Regions from separate parts of the Stenotrophomonas sp. TWI819 genome, predicted to be linked through region 2. Evidence: riboswitches for the same ligand, from Rfam matches in the RefSeq annotation. Region 2 holds a riboswitch; the other holds the start of a gene.
The links. Region 2 has a riboswitch for glycine ahead of gcvP (aminomethyl-transferring glycine dehydrogenase). Riboswitches for the same ligand answer to the same signal wherever they lie in the genome.
Positions count from the first base shown of each region.

Region 1: linked by a shared signal. The riboswitch ahead of ABE463_RS07805 (trimeric intracellular cation channel family protein) and the one ahead of gcvP (aminomethyl-transferring glycine dehydrogenase) in region 2 are both predicted to bind glycine.

Region 1 is NZ_JBDJKY010000004.1:267,453-275,730, reverse strand. Features, by position in the region: gene ABE463_RS07840 (primosomal protein N') at 1-2,048, shown strand, start outside; gene ABE463_RS07835 (glutathione S-transferase) at 2,084-2,704, opposite strand; gene ABE463_RS07830 (hypothetical protein) at 2,806-3,009, shown strand; gene ABE463_RS07825 (NYN domain-containing protein) at 3,019-3,780, opposite strand; gene ABE463_RS07820 (NAD(P)/FAD-dependent oxidoreductase) at 3,943-5,235, shown strand; gene ABE463_RS07815 (ribonuclease E inhibitor RraB) at 5,236-5,580, opposite strand; gene ABE463_RS07810 (GIY-YIG nuclease family protein) at 5,667-5,936, opposite strand; glycine riboswitch at 5,981-6,074, shown strand; glycine riboswitch at 6,083-6,174, shown strand; gene ABE463_RS07805 (trimeric intracellular cation channel family protein) at 6,267-6,884, shown strand; gene ABE463_RS07800 (MdtA/MuxA family multidrug efflux RND transporter periplasmic adaptor subunit) at 7,139-8,254, shown strand; gene ABE463_RS07795 (MdtB/MuxB family multidrug efflux RND transporter permease subunit) at 8,251-8,278, shown strand, end outside.
Region 2 is NZ_JBDJKY010000007.1:148,838-157,115, reverse strand. Features, by position in the region: gene gcvP (aminomethyl-transferring glycine dehydrogenase) at 1-2,796, opposite strand, end outside; glycine riboswitch at 2,886-2,987, opposite strand; gene ABE463_RS11710 (multidrug effflux MFS transporter) at 3,268-4,491, shown strand; gene ABE463_RS11705 (hypothetical protein) at 4,564-4,950, shown strand; gene ABE463_RS11700 (M2 family metallopeptidase) at 5,093-7,087, opposite strand; gene ABE463_RS11695 (phosphoethanolamine--lipid A transferase) at 7,629-8,278, opposite strand, start outside.

The DNA of each region.
Region 1 (8,278 bases), on a different contig from region 2:
CCCGGGAGCTGGTCGGCGTGGTGGCCGGGATCGGCCAGGTCGAAGACCCCGGCAGCCTGCGCGCCGCGATCGAGTGGATCGACACCACGCCCCTGGTGACCGGTGAGCTGTGGCGCTCGCTGCAGTGGCTGGCGCGCTACACCCATGCCCCGCTGGGCGAAGTGATCAGTACGGCCCTGCCCGGTCCGCTGCGGCGGGGTGAGGCCGTGCCGGACACCCATCAGTGGGGCTGGCAGCTGACGGCGGCCGGCCACGACCCGCAGCCCAAGCTGCGCAGCGGTACCCGTCCGCAACGCCTGGCAGCGTGCCTGGCCGAGGGCGTGGTGAACGAAGACCGCCTGGATACCTTGATGGACGACTGGCGCAGCGCTGCCCGGTCGCTGGCCAAGCGGGAGCTGGTCGAACGGATCGCGCTGGCGCACAGCCCGGCCGTCGCGTCGCCGGCCAGCGGCCCCGCGCCCAATGCCGAACAGGCCGAGGCGATCGCCGCGATCACGTCCGCCGACGGCTTTGCCGCCTATCTGCTCGATGGCGTGACCGGCAGTGGCAAGACCGAGGTCTACCTGCAGGCGATCGTGGCGTGCCTTGCGCGCGGCAAGCAGGCGCTGGTGCTGGTGCCGGAGATCGGGCTGACCCCGCAGACGCTGTCGCGCTTCCGCAACCGCCTGGGCATTCCGGTGCATGTGCTGCACTCGGGCTTGAACGACAACGAGCGCGCCCGCGTGTGGGCCGCCGCCGCGCGAGGCGAAGCACAGGTCATCGTCGGCACGCGCTCGGCGGTATTCACGCCGCTGCCGAATGCGGGCCTGATCGTGATCGACGAAGAGCACGACGGCAGTTACAAACAGCAGGACGGCATCCGCTATCACGCACGCGATTTCGCGCTGGTACGCGCCAAGGCACTGGACGTGGCGGTGGTGCTCGGCAGCGCCACGCCGTCGCTGGAATCGCTGCACAACGCGCATGCCGGCCGTTACACCCACCTGCGCCTGAAGCAGCGCGCGGGCGCCGCGCGTCCGCCGGTGGTGCGCGTGCTTGATGTGCGTAAACGCCCGCTGCGCGATGGGCTCTCGCCGGAAGTACTGGCCGGCATCACCCAGCATCTGCAGGCCGGGCACCAGGTGCTGGTGTTCAAGAACCGCCGCGGCTATGCGCCCGTGCTGCTCTGCCATGACTGCGGCTGGACCGCGCCGTGCCAGCGCTGCGATGCGCCGATGACCGTGCATGCCGGCGGCCGGCGCCTGCAGTGCCACCACTGTGGCGCACGCCAGTCCGCGCCGCTGGCGTGCCCGGACTGCGGCAGCCTGGCGCTGCAGCCGCAGGGCATCGGGACCGAGCGGCTGGAAGAACACCTGGTCGAGGCCTTCCCGGAGTTCCCGGTGATCCGCATCGACCGCGGCACCACCGGCAAGCGGGAGGCGTTGGAAACCCAGCTGGCCTCGCTCGGCGATCGCGCGGGGATCCTGGTCGGCACGCAGATCCTCGCCAAAGGTCACGACCTGCCGAAGCTGACCCTGGTGGTGGTGGTCGGCATCGATGAAGGCCTGTTCTCGGCCGACTTCCGCGCCAGTGAAAAACTCGCGCAGCAGCTGATCCAGGTCGCCGGCCGCGCCGGGCGTGCGGTGGATGCCGGCGAGGTCTGGCTGCAGACCCACCACCCGGGGCATCCGCTGCTGGAGACGCTGGTCAACGGTGGGTATCACGCCTTTGCCGAGGCGGAACTGCAGCAGCGCGAAGCGGCCGGTTTCCCGCCGTTCGCGCACCTGGCGCTGCTGCGTGCCGAAGCGCAGCAGGTGGAGCATGCCAACGCGATGCTCAGTGCGGTGCGCGCGTTGATTCCCGACGATGCCGCGGTGGAACGCTACGGCCCGATGCCGGCACCGATGCCCCGCCGCGCCGGCTACCAGCGCACCCAGCTGCTGCTGTCCTCACCCGCGCGACGCCCACTGCATGGCGTGCTGGATCAGGTGACGCCGCAGATCTCCGCGCTGCCGCAGGCACGCAAGGTGCGCTGGTCGCTGGATGTGGATCCGATGGATCTGTACTAGGCCGGTAGGTGCCGACCGTGGGTCGGCACGGCCGCTCAGGTCAGCGCGGTCATGACCCCGCGCTGATACGCCGGCCGCTGTTTCAACCGCTCGTACCAGACGGCCAGGTGCGGCAGGTCCGGCCGCTGGATCGGCATCTCGAACCAGGCATAGATGAAGGCACCCAGCGGGATATCGCCCATCGCGAACTGCTCGCCGGACAGATACGGCTGCCGCGACAAGGCCTCATCGGCCATCGCCAGCAACTCGCCCGAGCGCACCAGTGCGGCAGCGATGCGCGCCTCATCCCGATCAGCGGGCGCGGTCCGCAACGTGCCCCAGAACAGATCGCGGAACACGCCGGCGAAGGTCGAGGTGGTCCAGTCCATCCACTTCTCCGACTGCGCGCGCGCCACCACGTCTTCCGGGTACAGCGTGCCCAGCGCGTAGCGCGCGCAGAGATAGCGCACGATCGTGTTGGATTCCCACAGCGGCAGGCCCTGGTCCTCGATCACCGGCACCAGCCCGTTCGGATTCATCGCCCGGTATTCCGGCGACTGCGTGCCACCGAATGCACCGCCGACCTCGATCGACTCGTAAGGCGCGCCGATCTCCTCGGCACACCACAGCACTTTGCGCACGTTGCTGGAATTGCGACGGCCCCAGATGTTCAGCATGATCGGATTCCCGTATCGTTCGATGCGCGGCAGCGGGGTCGCGCGGTGCCGCTACGATACGCCCAACGGCGGGCCCACCGTCATGTCATGGATGAAAAACAATGATCCTCTACGCACTCGAAATCGTGTTGCTCGTTGCCGGCATCGGTGCCCTGGTGGTCGGTTATCGCCGCCACCATCGCAATCTGCTGCTCAGCGCCGCGCTGTTGCTGCTGGCCAGCGGCATGCTGCCTGACGCCGTGCGAGGCTTCTCCGATGGCTTCAACGGCAGCACGGCCCGCCCGCTGGCCGCGCTGCTGCGTTGAGGCCAGCGCTTACTTCGTCGCCTTGGCCGCACTCTTCTTGGGCAGCGCGCGCACATAGGTCGATTTGCCGTCCTTCTTCATCTCGAACAAACCGGTCGCGGCCAGCAGATCACTGAGTTTGCCGTACCCGTAATTGCGCGAATCGAACGAGGCCTGGTTGCCGATCTGGCTGCCGACCGGGCCCAGGTGTGACCAGCCATCCTCGGCTTCGGCCGAGGTCACCGCGCGCCGGAGCATCTGCACCAGGCGGGTGTCATTGCGCAGCTCCGGGCCGCTCTTGCGCGGGCGGGTTTCCTCGTTGTCCTGCTCCACCTCCTGATCGGCCGCATGCGGCTGCCCCAGGGCTTCGATGTAGGTGAACTTCGAGCACGCGTTGACGAATGGCTCGGGCGTTTTCTTCTCGCCGAAGCCGTACACCTTGACCCCGTCGGTCAGCAGGCGCATCACCAGCGGGGTGAAGTCGGCATCACTGGAGACGATCGCAAAACCATCCAGATTGCGGGCGTACAGCATGTCCATCGCGTCGATCACCATCGCCATGTCCGAGGCGTTCTTGCCGCGGCTGTAGGCAAACTGCTGGATGGGGCGGATCGCGTACTCGTGCAGCACGGACTCCCACCCTTTCAACCGCGGGCTCTTCCAGTTGCCGTAGGCACGGCGGACATTGGCCACGCCGTAGCGGGCCACTTCGGCCAGCACCGCATCAATCTTGGATGAGGGCGCGTTGTCGGCATCGATCAACAGGGCGATGCGCTTTTCCGGTTCGGACATCTCGGTCTCCTGGACAGGATCGGATCGGCCATCGGGCAAGCGCGATGGCCCCTGAACCCAGTATCGGCCATCGACGTGAACATCGCGCTTCACGTGCGACCATGGGCCGCATCACGAGACGACCTGCGCCGCCCCCCGCCGGCGCCCGCCAAGGAGTGAAGCATGACCCGCGATCCCACGCCCCACCTGCTCATCATAGGTGGCGGTTTTGCCGGCCTCTGGGCCACCCGTGCCCTCGCCTCGGCGCACGTGCGCATCACCCTGGTGGACCGTCGCAACCATCATCTGTTCCAGCCGCTGCTCTACCAGGTGGCCACCGCAGGCCTGTCCGCGCCGGATATCGCCGCACCGCTGCGCCACATCCTCGGTCACCAGCGTAATGTCGAAGTGCGGCTGGGCGAAGTGACCGACATCGACAAGGCCGCGCGCACCGCGACGCTGGCCGATGGCACGCAGATTACGTACGACACCCTGATGCTGTGCACCGGCGCCACCCACGCGTATTTCGGCCACGACGAATGGGCCGCCGATGCGCCGGGCCTGAAGACGCTGGACGATGCCATCGCGCTGCGCCGCAAGCTGCTGCTCGCCTTCGAGCGTGCCGAGGCCGAACCCGATCCCGCGCGCAAAGCGGCGTGGCTGAGTTTCGCCGTGGTCGGTGGCGGCCCCACCGGCGTGGAACTGGCCGGCACCCTGGCCGAGATCGCACGGCATACGCTGCGCAATGAGTTCCGCCATATCGATCCCGCCTCGGCCAAGGTCCGCCTGGTCGAAGCCGGCCCGCGCGTGCTGTCCACCTTCCCCGAGGTGCTCTCGCTCAAGGCGCGGCGGCAGCTGGAAAAGCTGGGCGTGGAAGTGCTCACCGGCACGCCGGTCAGCGACATCACTGCCGAAGGCTTCCAGCTCGGCGAGCGCTTCGTCGAGGCCCGCACCGTGGTCTGGGCCGCCGGTGTCGCCGCCTCACCGCTGGCACGTACGTTGGACGTACCACTGGACCGCGCCGGCCGCGTGCCGGTGCAGCCTGACCTCACCCTGGAGGGCCACCCGGAGATCTTCGTTGCCGGTGACCTGGCGGCACTGACCCAGGCCGACGGCAAGCCGGTGCCCGGCGTCGCGCCGGCGGCCAAGCAGATGGGCAAGCACGTGGCCACCACCGTCCAGGCACGCCTGGCCGGCAAGCCCGCGCCGGGTGCGTTCAAATACCAGGACTTCGGCAACCTGGCGACCATCGGCCGCATGGCGGCGATCGTCCACCTCGGCCGGCTGCAGCTTTCCGGCGTGCTGGCCTGGTGGTTCTGGCTGGCCGCGCACGTGTTCTTCCTGATCGGCTTCCGCAACCGCGTGGTGGTGCTGTTGAACTGGGCGGTGGCGTACTGGAGCTACCAGCGCAGCGCACGGATCATCTTCGGTGATGCACAGGACGATCGCCGGCCGAAACGACCGCCCACGCCCTGATCATCCCTGCGACAGACATCGCCAGCCATCCACCTGGCCGCTGTAGGAGACCGCCTCGCTGGCCAGCAGACCTTCGAAGCCGGCGATGTTCTGGTGGGTCGGCAGCATCAGCGGATGCACCACCACCTGCCAGGGGTAGTCGTCGTTGCCCTCGTAGGCGGCGAAGGACACCTTCTGGTCGTTCTTGAGCAGGTGCACGGCGAAGGCGATCGCCACATCCTGGGTCGGAAAGATCAGCGCGAAATCCACCTCGCGCGGAATCGACAGATCGTCGCCATCCTGCAGCATGTTCCAGAGCACATCGCCATTCTCATCTTCCGGGTACAACGACAGATCGCGGGACATGGCACTCCAGGGCTTGGGCAAGCGGATCAACGAACGAGGGTCGATGGTATGCCGCCAACGAAGGCCCGAACAACCCGCACGCGCGGCTACGTGGGATCGGGCAGCGCCAGCCACGCCAGCTTGCGCTCGCGCGGTTGCCGCTTGAGCTGCCACTCGGCCTTCGACGCGGCCGCGCGGTCCGGGTAGGCGCGCATCGCCAGCACCTTCACCGGTGGGTTGGCCCGCGTGTATTTCGCCCCTTTGCCGGCGAGATGGGCCTGGAAGCGTGCGTCCACGTCGTTGCTGATGCCGGCGTAATAGCTGCCGTTGCGGCATTCAAGCAGGTACAGGTACCAGAGGGCGGGTTCAGCGGGCATACCGGGATTATCCCCCGGCACGGGCCCGGCGGCTGCTAGAATCCGCCCCGGATGCAGGAGAGAGGCGCCGCGCTGGCGCCCGCCGAAGGCGCAGGCTCCCATAATCGCTCAGGCCGGTGGCTGCACAGCCACCAACCATGCATCCGACACGCCGATCTGGAGAGAGGTCTTCAATGACCCGCCGAAGGGGCACGTGGCCTTGGCCACCGAACTCTCAGGCAAAAGGACAGCGGGAGCGGCAACGGAATCCCACCCCACGACAGTGCAGCGGCGCTGGCGTGATGCGTGCGCGTTTCCGTCCCCGCCTGACGTGTTTCCCGGAGCCCCCCCATGCTGCTCTCCCTGATCTACCTCATCGCCATCTCGGCCGAAGCCATGACCGGCGCGCTGTCGGCCGGCCGCCGCCGCATGGACCTGTTCGGCGTGGTCATCATCGCCTGCGTCACCGCGCTCGGCGGCGGCTCGCTGCGCGACATCGTGCTCGGCCACTACCCGCTGGGCTGGGTGAAGCACCCGGAGTACCTGGGCTTCACCATCTGCGCAGCACTGATCGCGACCTGGGTGGCGCGCTGGATGCATCACTTCCGGCGCACCTTCCTGGTGCTCGATGGCCTGGGCCTGATCGCGTTCACTCTGATCGGGTGCGCGGTCGCGCGCGAAGGCGGGCACACCGTGCCGATCATCCTGATCGCCGGCATGCTGACCGGTGCGTTCGGCGGCGTGCTGCGCGATGTGTTGTGCAACGAGGTGCCGCTGATCTTCCAGAAAGAACTGTATGCCGTGATCACCCTGCTCACCGGTGCGGCCTACCTGACCCTGCTGGAACTCGGCGTGTCACTCAACGCCGCCACGCTGTGGTGCCTGGGCGGCGGCTTCCTGTTCCGCCTGCTGGCCATCCACTTCAAGTGGGAAATGCCGAAGTTCGTGTACCGCGACGAGGTGCATTGACGCACCCGCGGGCATGACCAAGGTCACGGGAGCTTGAGCGGCCCGGCCCTGTATCATGGCGCTCCCGTTCCATTCGAACGGCATCCAGCCACGCGGCGGTGTACCACCCGCTGCCCCGCCAGACACCCTCTCCCCCGTTGACCTGCCGCCGTCGGCCGGTCCCCATGGACGCACTGCTCCGGTGGAGGGTGCGCAGGATGCGTATGTCCGCTTCAACGCCCCCGTCGTCTCGCCGTCGTTTGGTCACACCGCTGTTGATCGCTGCCGCTGTCGGCCTGGCCGCCATCGCTGCATGGAAACTGCTCGCGCCCGCCCCCGCCGCCGGCCCGTCCGGGGGGCCGCAGCCGACCCCGGTGCGTGTGGCCACTGCGACGCAGGAAGATCTGGTGGTGCGCCTGAAAGCGCTGGGCACGGTGACCCCGCTGCATACGGTGAGCATCCGCAGCCGCGTGGATGGCGAACTGCTTCGGTTGGCATTCTCCGAGGGCCAGCACGTCACCGCCGGCGAGCTGCTGGCCGAGATCGATCCGCGCCCGTTCCAGGTGCAGCTCTCGCGTGCGCTGGGCACCCAGCAGCAGAACCTGGCCGAGCTGGACAATGCCGAAAGCCAGCTCAAGCGCTTCGCCGAACTGCAGAGCAAGCACTTCGTCTCCGCGCAGGACCTCAGTGATCAGCAGAGCAAGGTGCGCCAGCTGCAGGGCCGTCGCCAGACCGACCAGGCGGCGGTGGATGAAGCACGCCTGCAGCTGCAGTACACCCGCATCACCGCACCGGTGGCCGGGCGTATGGGCCTGCGCAACGTCGATGTCGGCAACCTGGTGCGCAGTGGCGATACCGAGCCGCTGGCCACCATCACCCAGACCACCCCGATCAGCGTGCTGTTCACCGTGCCCGAGCCGGACCTGCCGGCGGTGGTGGCTGCCGCACGCGCCAATCCGCAGCTGACCGTGGAAGCCTGGGACCGCGAGGAGCGCACCGCGCTGGGCGATGGCGTGCTCTCCAGCCTGGACAACCGCATCGATACCGCCACCGGCACGCTCAAACTGCGCGCGCAGTTCGCCAACGCGGATGAATCGTTGTTCCCCAACCAGTTCGTCAACGTGCGCCTGCAGGTCAGCAGCAGTGATGCGGTGGTGATTCCCAATGCCGCCGTGCAGTTCGGCAGCAAGGGCAGCTACGTCTACGTGATCGCGGCCGATGACACCTCGTCGCTGCGCACCGTGGTGCTCGGCCCGGCCGATGGCGAACGCGTCTCGGTGCGCGAAGGCCTCAAGGCGGGCGAGCGCGTGGTGGTGGAAGGCATCGACGGCCTGCGCGAAGGCGCCAAGGTCGAGGTGGTGGAGCAGGACCCGCCGCGGACCGGCGCATGAACCTCTCGCGCCCCTTCATCGAGC
Region 2 (8,278 bases):
CACGCGCGCCACCGGCGGCCAGTACTTCTGCTGGCGCAGGCTGGCCAGCGGGAAGGCCGCCAGCTCACGCGGGTAGGCATGGGCCCACTCGCTGGCCGAGACCGCCGTGGCGGTGTGCGGGGCGTGCTTGAGCGGGTTGTCCTCGCGGTCCAGACGGCCGTCTTCGATCGCGGCGATTTCCTCGCGGATCTGGATCATCGCGTTGATGAAACGGTCCAGTTCGTGCAGCGATTCGCTCTCGGTCGGCTCCACCATCAGCGTGCCGGCGACCGGGAAGCTCAACGTCGGGGCGTGGAAGCCGAAATCGATCAGACGCTTGGCCACGTCTTCGGCGCCGATGCCCGAGGTCTTCTCCAGCGGTCGCACGTCCAGGATGCACTCGTGCGCCACCAGGCCGTTGCGGCCGGTATACAGGGTCTTGAAGTGCGGGGCCAGGCGCTTGGCGATGTAGTTGGCGTTGAGCAGGGCCACCTGGGTTGCCTTGCGCAGGCCGGCGGTGCCCATCAGCGTGATGTACATCCAGCTGATCGGCAGGATCGAGGCGCTGCCGAAGCTGGCCGCGCTGACCATGCCGACATCGCCTTCGCCGCCCAGCACCTTCGGCAGGAACGGGGCGAGGTGCGACTTGACCGCACACGGGCCGACGCCCGGGCCGCCGCCGCCGTGCGGGATGCAGAAGGTCTTGTGCAGGTTCAGGTGTGACACGTCCGAGCCCCACTTGCCGGGCTTGGCCACGCCGACCAGGGCGTTCATGTTGGCGCCGTCGGTGTACACCTGGCCACCGTGCTGGTGCACGATCTCGCAGATCTCCACCACTTCTTCCTCGAACACGCCGTGCGTGGACGGGTAGGTGATCATCAGCGCGGCCAGGCGGTCGCTGTACTTCTCCGCGTTGATGCGGATGTCGTCCAGGTCGACGTTGCCGTTGGCATCGGTCTTGGTCACCACGACCTTCATGCCGCACATCTGGGCCGAGGCCGGGTTGGTGCCGTGCGCCGAATCCGGAATCAGGCAGACGTCGCGATGGCCTTCGCCGCGCGAGCGGTGGTAGGCGCGGATCGCCAGTAGGCCGGCGTACTCACCCTGCGCGCCGGAGTTCGGCTGCAGGCTCACCGCGTCATAGCCGGTGCACTCGACCAGCATCGCTTCCAGGCCGTCGATCAGTTCCTTGTAGCCGGTGGCCTGATCGGCCGGGGCCAGCGGATGGATGTTGGCGAATTCCGGCCACGTCACCGGGATCATCTCGGCGGTGGCGTTGAGCTTCATGGTGCAGCTGCCCAGCGGGATCATGGTGCGATCCATCGCCAGGTCCTTGTCCGCCAGCGAGCGCAGGTAACGCAGCAGTTCGTGTTCGCTGTGGTGGGTGTTGAACACCGGGTGGGTCAGGAAGTCGCTGGTGCGCACCAGAGCGGCCGGCAACGCATCGGCGGTGGCCGCATCCAGTGCATCCACGTCGACCGTGGCACCGAACAGCTGGCCGAGCGCGACGATGTCGGCGCGGGTGGCGGTTTCGTCCAGGCTGATGCCGACCGCATCGCTGTCGATCGCACGCAGGTTGATGCGCGCCGCCGCAGCCTTGGCGTGGATCGCCTTGGCGTCCACATCCTTGACGTGCAGGGTGTCGAAGAAGTGCTCGCCCACGTTGACGCCGACGCCGCGCAGTGCGGCGGCCAGGATCGCGGCCAGACGGTGGGTGCGACGGGCAATGCGGGTCAGGCCTTCCGGGCCGTGGTACACGGCATACATCGAGGCCATCACCGCCAGCAGCACCTGGGCGGTACAGATGTTGGAGGTCGCCTTCTCGCGGCGGATGTGCTGCTCGCGGGTCTGCAGCGTCAAGCGGTAGGCAGCGTTGCCCTGCGCGTCGACAGAGACGCCGATCAGGCGGCCCGGCATCGAGCGCTTGTAGGCATCGCGGCAGGCCATGAAGGCGGCATGCGGGCCACCGAAGCCGAACGGCACGCCGAAGCGCTGCGAGTTGCCGACCACGATGTCCGCGCCCCATTCGCCGGGGGCGGCGATCAGGGTCAGCGCCAGCAGATCGGTGGCCACGGCGACCAGGCCACCGCGCGCGTGCACGGCATCGGCCAGCGCCTTGTAGTCGCCGATATGGCCGAAGGTATCCGGGTACTGCAGCAGCACGCCGTAGGCTTCGGCTTCCATCGCCTCGGCCGGGGTGCCCACGCGCAGCACGATGCCCATCGGCTCGGCGCGGGTGCGCAGCAGTTCCAGCGTCTGCGGGTGCACGGCGTCGTGCACGAAGAAGGTATCGGACTTCGACTTGGCCGAGCGCTTGGCCAGCGTCATCGCTTCGGCGGCGGCGGTGGCTTCATCCAGCAGCGAGGCGTTGGCGATCTCCATGCCCGTGAGGTCGGCGCACAGCGTCTGGAAGTTGATCAGCGCTTCCATGCGGCCCTGCGAAATCTCGGCCTGGTACGGGGTGTAGGCGGTGTACCACGCCGGGTTTTCCAGCACGTTGCGCAGGATGACGTTCGGGGTGAGCGTGCCGTAGTAGCCCTGCCCGATGAAGGTGCGGAACACCTGGTTCTTGTCGGCGATGGCGCGGATTTTGGCCAGTGCCTGCACTTCGGTCAGCGACTCGGGCAGGTCCAGCGGTGCCGGCGATTTGATCCCGGCCGGGACAATCGCATCGGTCAGCGCGTCCAGCGAGGCGTGGCCGACCACGTCGAGCATCTGCGCGATTTCAGCGTCGTTGGGGCCGATGTGGCGTTCGACGAACGCGTGGCTGTGTTCAAGCTCGCGCAGGGAGGGGGTGTTCTGGGACATGGCTGGCATCTCGGAGAGTGGGCACGCACGTTCGGAAGGCGGCCGGGGCCAGGGCGCGTCGCGGGCGACAGCGATCCACCGGACCTTGCGGTCTTCCTGGGTGCCCCTCTGTCCTTTTGCCTGAGAGTTTGGAAGCGCGCATCTGCGGACTTCGTGCCCCTTCGGCGCCGGCACTCGCCGGTCTCTCCAGAGTTTTGATGCGGGTGGTATCGGGCCTGAGCGATTACGGGCGTTGCGCCTTCGGCAGCGGGTGTCCGCTTCTCCCACCATGTAGCGGGGCGATTATAGCCCAGCGCTTCGGCCCACTGGGCCTTTCCGGCACCTGAATACGGGGGCGCATGGACGCCTGAAACCGCCGCCGGGCATGGTGCCGGGGTCGGCAAAGGCCTATGATCAACGGATCCTCGTATTCATCTGGCGCCGCCCGTTCCGGGCCAGGCGCCCGCCGTGCAGTGCGCATGGCCGCTGACGGAAGCCCGCATGACGCCCGCCTCACCTTCGACCCGCCGTCTGGCCCTGCTGCTTGCAGGCCTGGCGATGTTCGGTCCGTTCTCGATCGACACCATTTTCCCGGCCTTCCTGTTGCTGGGCGAGCGCATGCAGGTGGACCAGGTCGCGGTGCAGCAGACCATCAGCGTCTACCTGCTGTTCTATGGCCTGATGAGCCTGGCGCACGGCCCGCTATCGGATGCCTTCGGCCGCAAGCGGGTGATCATCGGCGGGCTGGTGTTGTTCATCGGCGCCTCGATCGGCTGTGCGCTGTCGCGGGACATGACCACGTTGCTGGTGTTCCGCGCACTGCAGGGCGTGACTGCCGGTGTGGGTGTGATCGTCGGCCGCGCCGTGATCCGCGATCTGTACCACGGTGCCGACGCGCAGCGCTTGATGAGCCAGGTCTCGATGATCTTCGGCGTGGCCCCGGCGATCGCCCCGATCATCGGTGGCTGGATCCTGCTCGGCGGCGGCGACTGGCCGCTGATCTTCTGGTTCCTGGTGCTGTTCGGCGTGGTCCTGCTGCTGGCCACGGGCAAGTGGCTGCCGGAAACCCACCCGGTCGAGGCGCGCACGCCACTGTCGATGCGTGAACTGCTGCGCAGCTATGCCCGCATGGGCTCCAACGCGCGCCTGCTGCGGCTTTCGGCTGCCGGTGCGCTGAATTTCTCCGGCATTTTCCTGTACATCGCCTCGGCGCCGGTGCTGGTGATGCAGCACCTCAAGCTGGGCGAGGGCGGTTTTGCCTGGTTGTTCATTCCGACCATCGGCGGCATGACGATGGGCTCGTTCCTGTCCGGGCGGATGGCCGGGCGGATCCTGCCGCAGCGGCAGATCGCGATCGGGTTCGGTCTGTGCGCAGTGTCGGCCCTGCTCAACATCACCTACGTGCTGTCCGTGCAGCAGATCGCGCTGCCGTGGGCGGTGATGCCGATCTTCCTGGGCGGCGTGGGCATGGCGCTGATCTTCCCGGTGCTGGCGCTGGCGGTGCTGGACATGTACCCGCACCAGCGCGGCCTGGCGTCCTCGATGCAGATGTTCATCCAGCTGATGATCAACACCGTCGTGGCCGGTGTGGTCTCGCCGATGCTCAGCAGCAGTCCGGTACATCTGGCGTTGGGCTACATGGGCTTCTTCGCACTGGGCGGCTCGTTCTGGTACTGGGAGCGGTATTGCGAGCGCCGCCGCGAAGTACTGACGCCCATCGAGTAGGCCACGCAGCTGGCGGGACCATCAGGACCCGTGCGGTATCCTTTGCCCTTTCATGCAGTCCGGAAGTCCCTGATGTCGACCACCTCCAAACTGCGCCGCGACATCCGCCGGCGCCGTGAAACCCAGGCCGCCAACCGCGAGCAGGCCGCCACCCCGCCGGTTGAGCCGCACGCAGAGCTGCGCGATCAGCAGCGTACGCTGCTGGCCGGCATCGTCCGCCGCGACGGAGAATGGGTGCTGGGGATGGATGGCCGCATTGCCGGTCAGACGCCCAGCGCGGCGCGGGTACTGGCCCTGATCATGCAGGCCGCCGAACTGCACGAGCGGCAGGGCACCCCTGTCCGGCTGGTGTACTCGGATGCGTTGAAGGATGCCGCGCACGCCGAGGCCAAGGCCGATGGCATGGATTTCGAGCAGTTCAAGACCGAGCTGGCGGCTGCCCTGAAACCCAAGTCGTAGCGCTACGCCACGCGTGGTCGCACGTGCTCCCGGCCCATCGAGGCCGGACGCAGGCCAAAGCGTCACGGACAAAAAAACCGGCCTTTCGGCCGGTTTTTTCGTTGCGGGCTGTGGCCGGGCAGGGCCCGGCCCAACCCACGGGTTACGGTGCCGCGGGCGCCGTCGGTGCGGCCGGGGCCGCAGCGGTGGCAGGCGGCACCTGCCACCCACACATCTGGCCCTGGTTCTGCTGCTTGAGCCATTCGTTGACCGGGGTGAAGTACTCGATCATCGGGCCGGCATCGAGCTTGTCGCCGCCGGTGATTTCCTTCAGCGTGGCCTGCCACGGCTGGCTGGCGCCCTTGCTCAGCATTGCCCAGAACTTCTGGCCGGCTTCCTTGTTGCCGTAGAAGCTGCACTGGTGCAGCGGGCCCTTGTAGCCGGAGGCATCGCACAGGCCCTTGTAGAACTGGAACTGCAGGATGCGCGCCAGGAAGTAACGGGTGTAGGGGGTGTTGCCCGGCACGTGGTACTTGGCACCCGCGTCGAAGAACTCCTCACCGCGTGCGCTGGCCGGCGCCACACCCTGGTACTTGGCCTTCAGGTCCCACCACGCCTGGTTGTAATGGTCCGGGGTGATCGAGCCATCGAACACACCCCAGCGCCAGCGGTCGATCATCAGGCCGAACGGCAGGAACGACACGCCGCTCAGGGCCATGCGCATCTGCGCGTTGATGGTCGCCTCGCGGCTTTCCTGCGGGGTATCGACCAGGCCGATCGAGTTGAGGTACTGCGGGGTCATCGCCAGCACGATGGTGTCGCCGATCGCTTCATGGAAGCCATCGTTGGCACCGCCCTGGAACAACGGCGGCAGCGGGTTGTAGGCCAGGTCGTAATAGATGTGGCCCAGCTCGTGGTAGATCGTGGTGAAGTTTTCTTCGTTCGGCTTGATGCACATCTTGGTGCGCACGTCGCCTTCCATGTTCATGTCCCACGCGCTGGCGTGGCAGACCACATCACGGTCCAGCGGCTTGATGAACTGGGTCTTGTCCCAATACGACTTCGGCAGTGCAGGCATGCCGAGCGAGACATAGAAGTCCTGCGCGCGCTCGGTCATCTGCTTGGCGGTGCGCAGTTCGGCTTCACGCTGCGCCTTGTACAGCGCTTCCACGTTCGCGCCGCTGCCGGCCTTGGCCAGTGCGCCACTGAGGTTGGTCTGATACTGCTTTTCCAGTGCGGCGGTGATGTCCAGGTTGCCGGCACCGGGATACGGCTCCAGCTGGTCCCACAGGTTGGACCAGTCCTGCTGCCACATGTTGCCGGTCAGGTGCGCGGCGATCAGGCCGCCGTTGACCTCGGCTTTGTCCTTGCCGTACGTACCATCGAGCTTGGTACGGGCATAGCAGTGCAGCTGCTCGTACATCGGCTTGACCTGGTCCCACAGGCGGTCGGTTTCCGGGCCGATCTGGTCGGCGGGCATGTCATAGCCGCTGCGCCACATCTGGCCGGCATCGGCGAAGCCCATTTCCTTGGCGCCTTCATTGACCAGGCTGACGAAGCGTTCGTAATCGGCGCGCATCGGCTTGGTGGTGCCGTGCCAGCCCTGCCAGGCGTCGAGCTGCTTGTCGTAGTCGCGGCTGCGGGCGAGGACCTGTTCCAGATCGCCGAGCTGGCGGCAGGTCTGCGGGTTGGCTTCATCGGTGCAGTATTTGCCGGAGCCATAGGCGCCTTCCATGCGGCTGGCGATGCGGGTCAGCTCGGAGAGCTTGGCCGGGTCGCGCGGGGCGGGCATGGAGGTCATCAGCTTGAGCAGGTGGATCTGGCGCTTGGTGTCTTCGCTCATCGGCTGGCCGTCGTACTGGCCAGCCTGGGTGATCCAGCCATTGAGGACGGTGAGCCAGCGTTCGTTGGCCTTGGCCGCGACGCGCTCGGAATCGTCGTTGATGTAGGTCGAGGACAGCCACTGGGCCGAGGTCATTTCCGGGTACATGGCTTTGTACTCGGCGTTGACGCGGGCGATGAACTGGTCCGCGGTTTCCTTGGACTGGGTGGTGCCCGTGGCCGGTGCATCGGCGGGGGACGGTTCCTTCTGGCAGGCCGCCAGCGTCAGTGCGGCAGCACTGACTGCCAGGGCCAGCAGGAGCGGGCGGTGGTTCACGGGCACATCCTTGGGTGGTGACAGACCGGCGAAGGCTAGTGAAGCGCCGGGCGCACCGCAAGGGGCAGGGCAGCAAGGGGCGGGTCGATCGTCAGTGTCAACGACAGCTTCAGCGGCAACTTCAACGGCAACTTCAACGGCGAAGGTTTGGCGGCCGTGTTACGTGGGGAGGGTCGGTGTGGGTGGGTTGTCGGGACCCGCCGTGAACCCGTCCATGGGGGCTCGATATGCGCCATCCATGGCGCATAACGGTCCCGCCAACCCACCCACACCGCCCCGTCGACAGTGGGTCGGTGCGCATGGAGAAACAACGGCGTTCAGAGCGAACGTTGACTGTCTAAGCGAATGTTTTGCCTTTGCCTGCCGTTCCGACAACGCAATCTGTGGGGGCGAGGCAGGCCATACCGTGGCGGGACCGTCGGGCGCCATGGATGGCGCACGTCGAGCCCCCATGGATGGGTTTACGGCGCGTCCCGCCACGGTATGGCCTGCCTCGACCCAAACGGAAGAGCGAATAGCTGACAGCAGTGGTCGTTCCGCTTCAAACCTCGCACGACGCAAACAGATCCCGGTCACGTTCATACACCGACGTCTTGACCTGCATCAGTCCGAGTACCGACGGGAACAGATTGTCGTGGTCGGTGTACTTGCCCGCCCGCTGCCGCACGCAGGCCAGGTTGAGCCCACGGTTGGCCGCGAAGGACGGCGAGAACCACATCGTCATCGGCACGCGGGTCTGCTCCTGCGGCGCGATTGCATACGGCACGCCGTGCAGATACAGGCCCTTTTCGCCGAGCGATTCACCGTGGTCGGAGAGGTAGATCATCGCCGTGTCGTAGTCGTCCATGCCCTTCAGCGTGCCGATCGTGCGCGAGAGCAGGTGATCGGTGTACAGCAGCGCATTGTCGTAACTGTTGGTGATCTGCTCGCGACTGCACTTGCCCAGATCCGGCGTGTCGCAGGTCGGCGTGAAGCGACGGAAGCGCGCCGGATAGCGCTCGAAATAGCTCGGCCCGTGGTTGCCCAGCTGGTGCAGCACCACCACGCGGTCTCCCGGCCTGGCGCGGACCTGGGTGGCCAGATCGTCGATCAGGATCTCGTCCATGCAACGCCCGTTGGCGCACAGGGTCGGGTGCCTGGCATCGTCCAGTGGCTGCATTTCCAGGCCTTCGCACACGCCCTTGCAGCCGG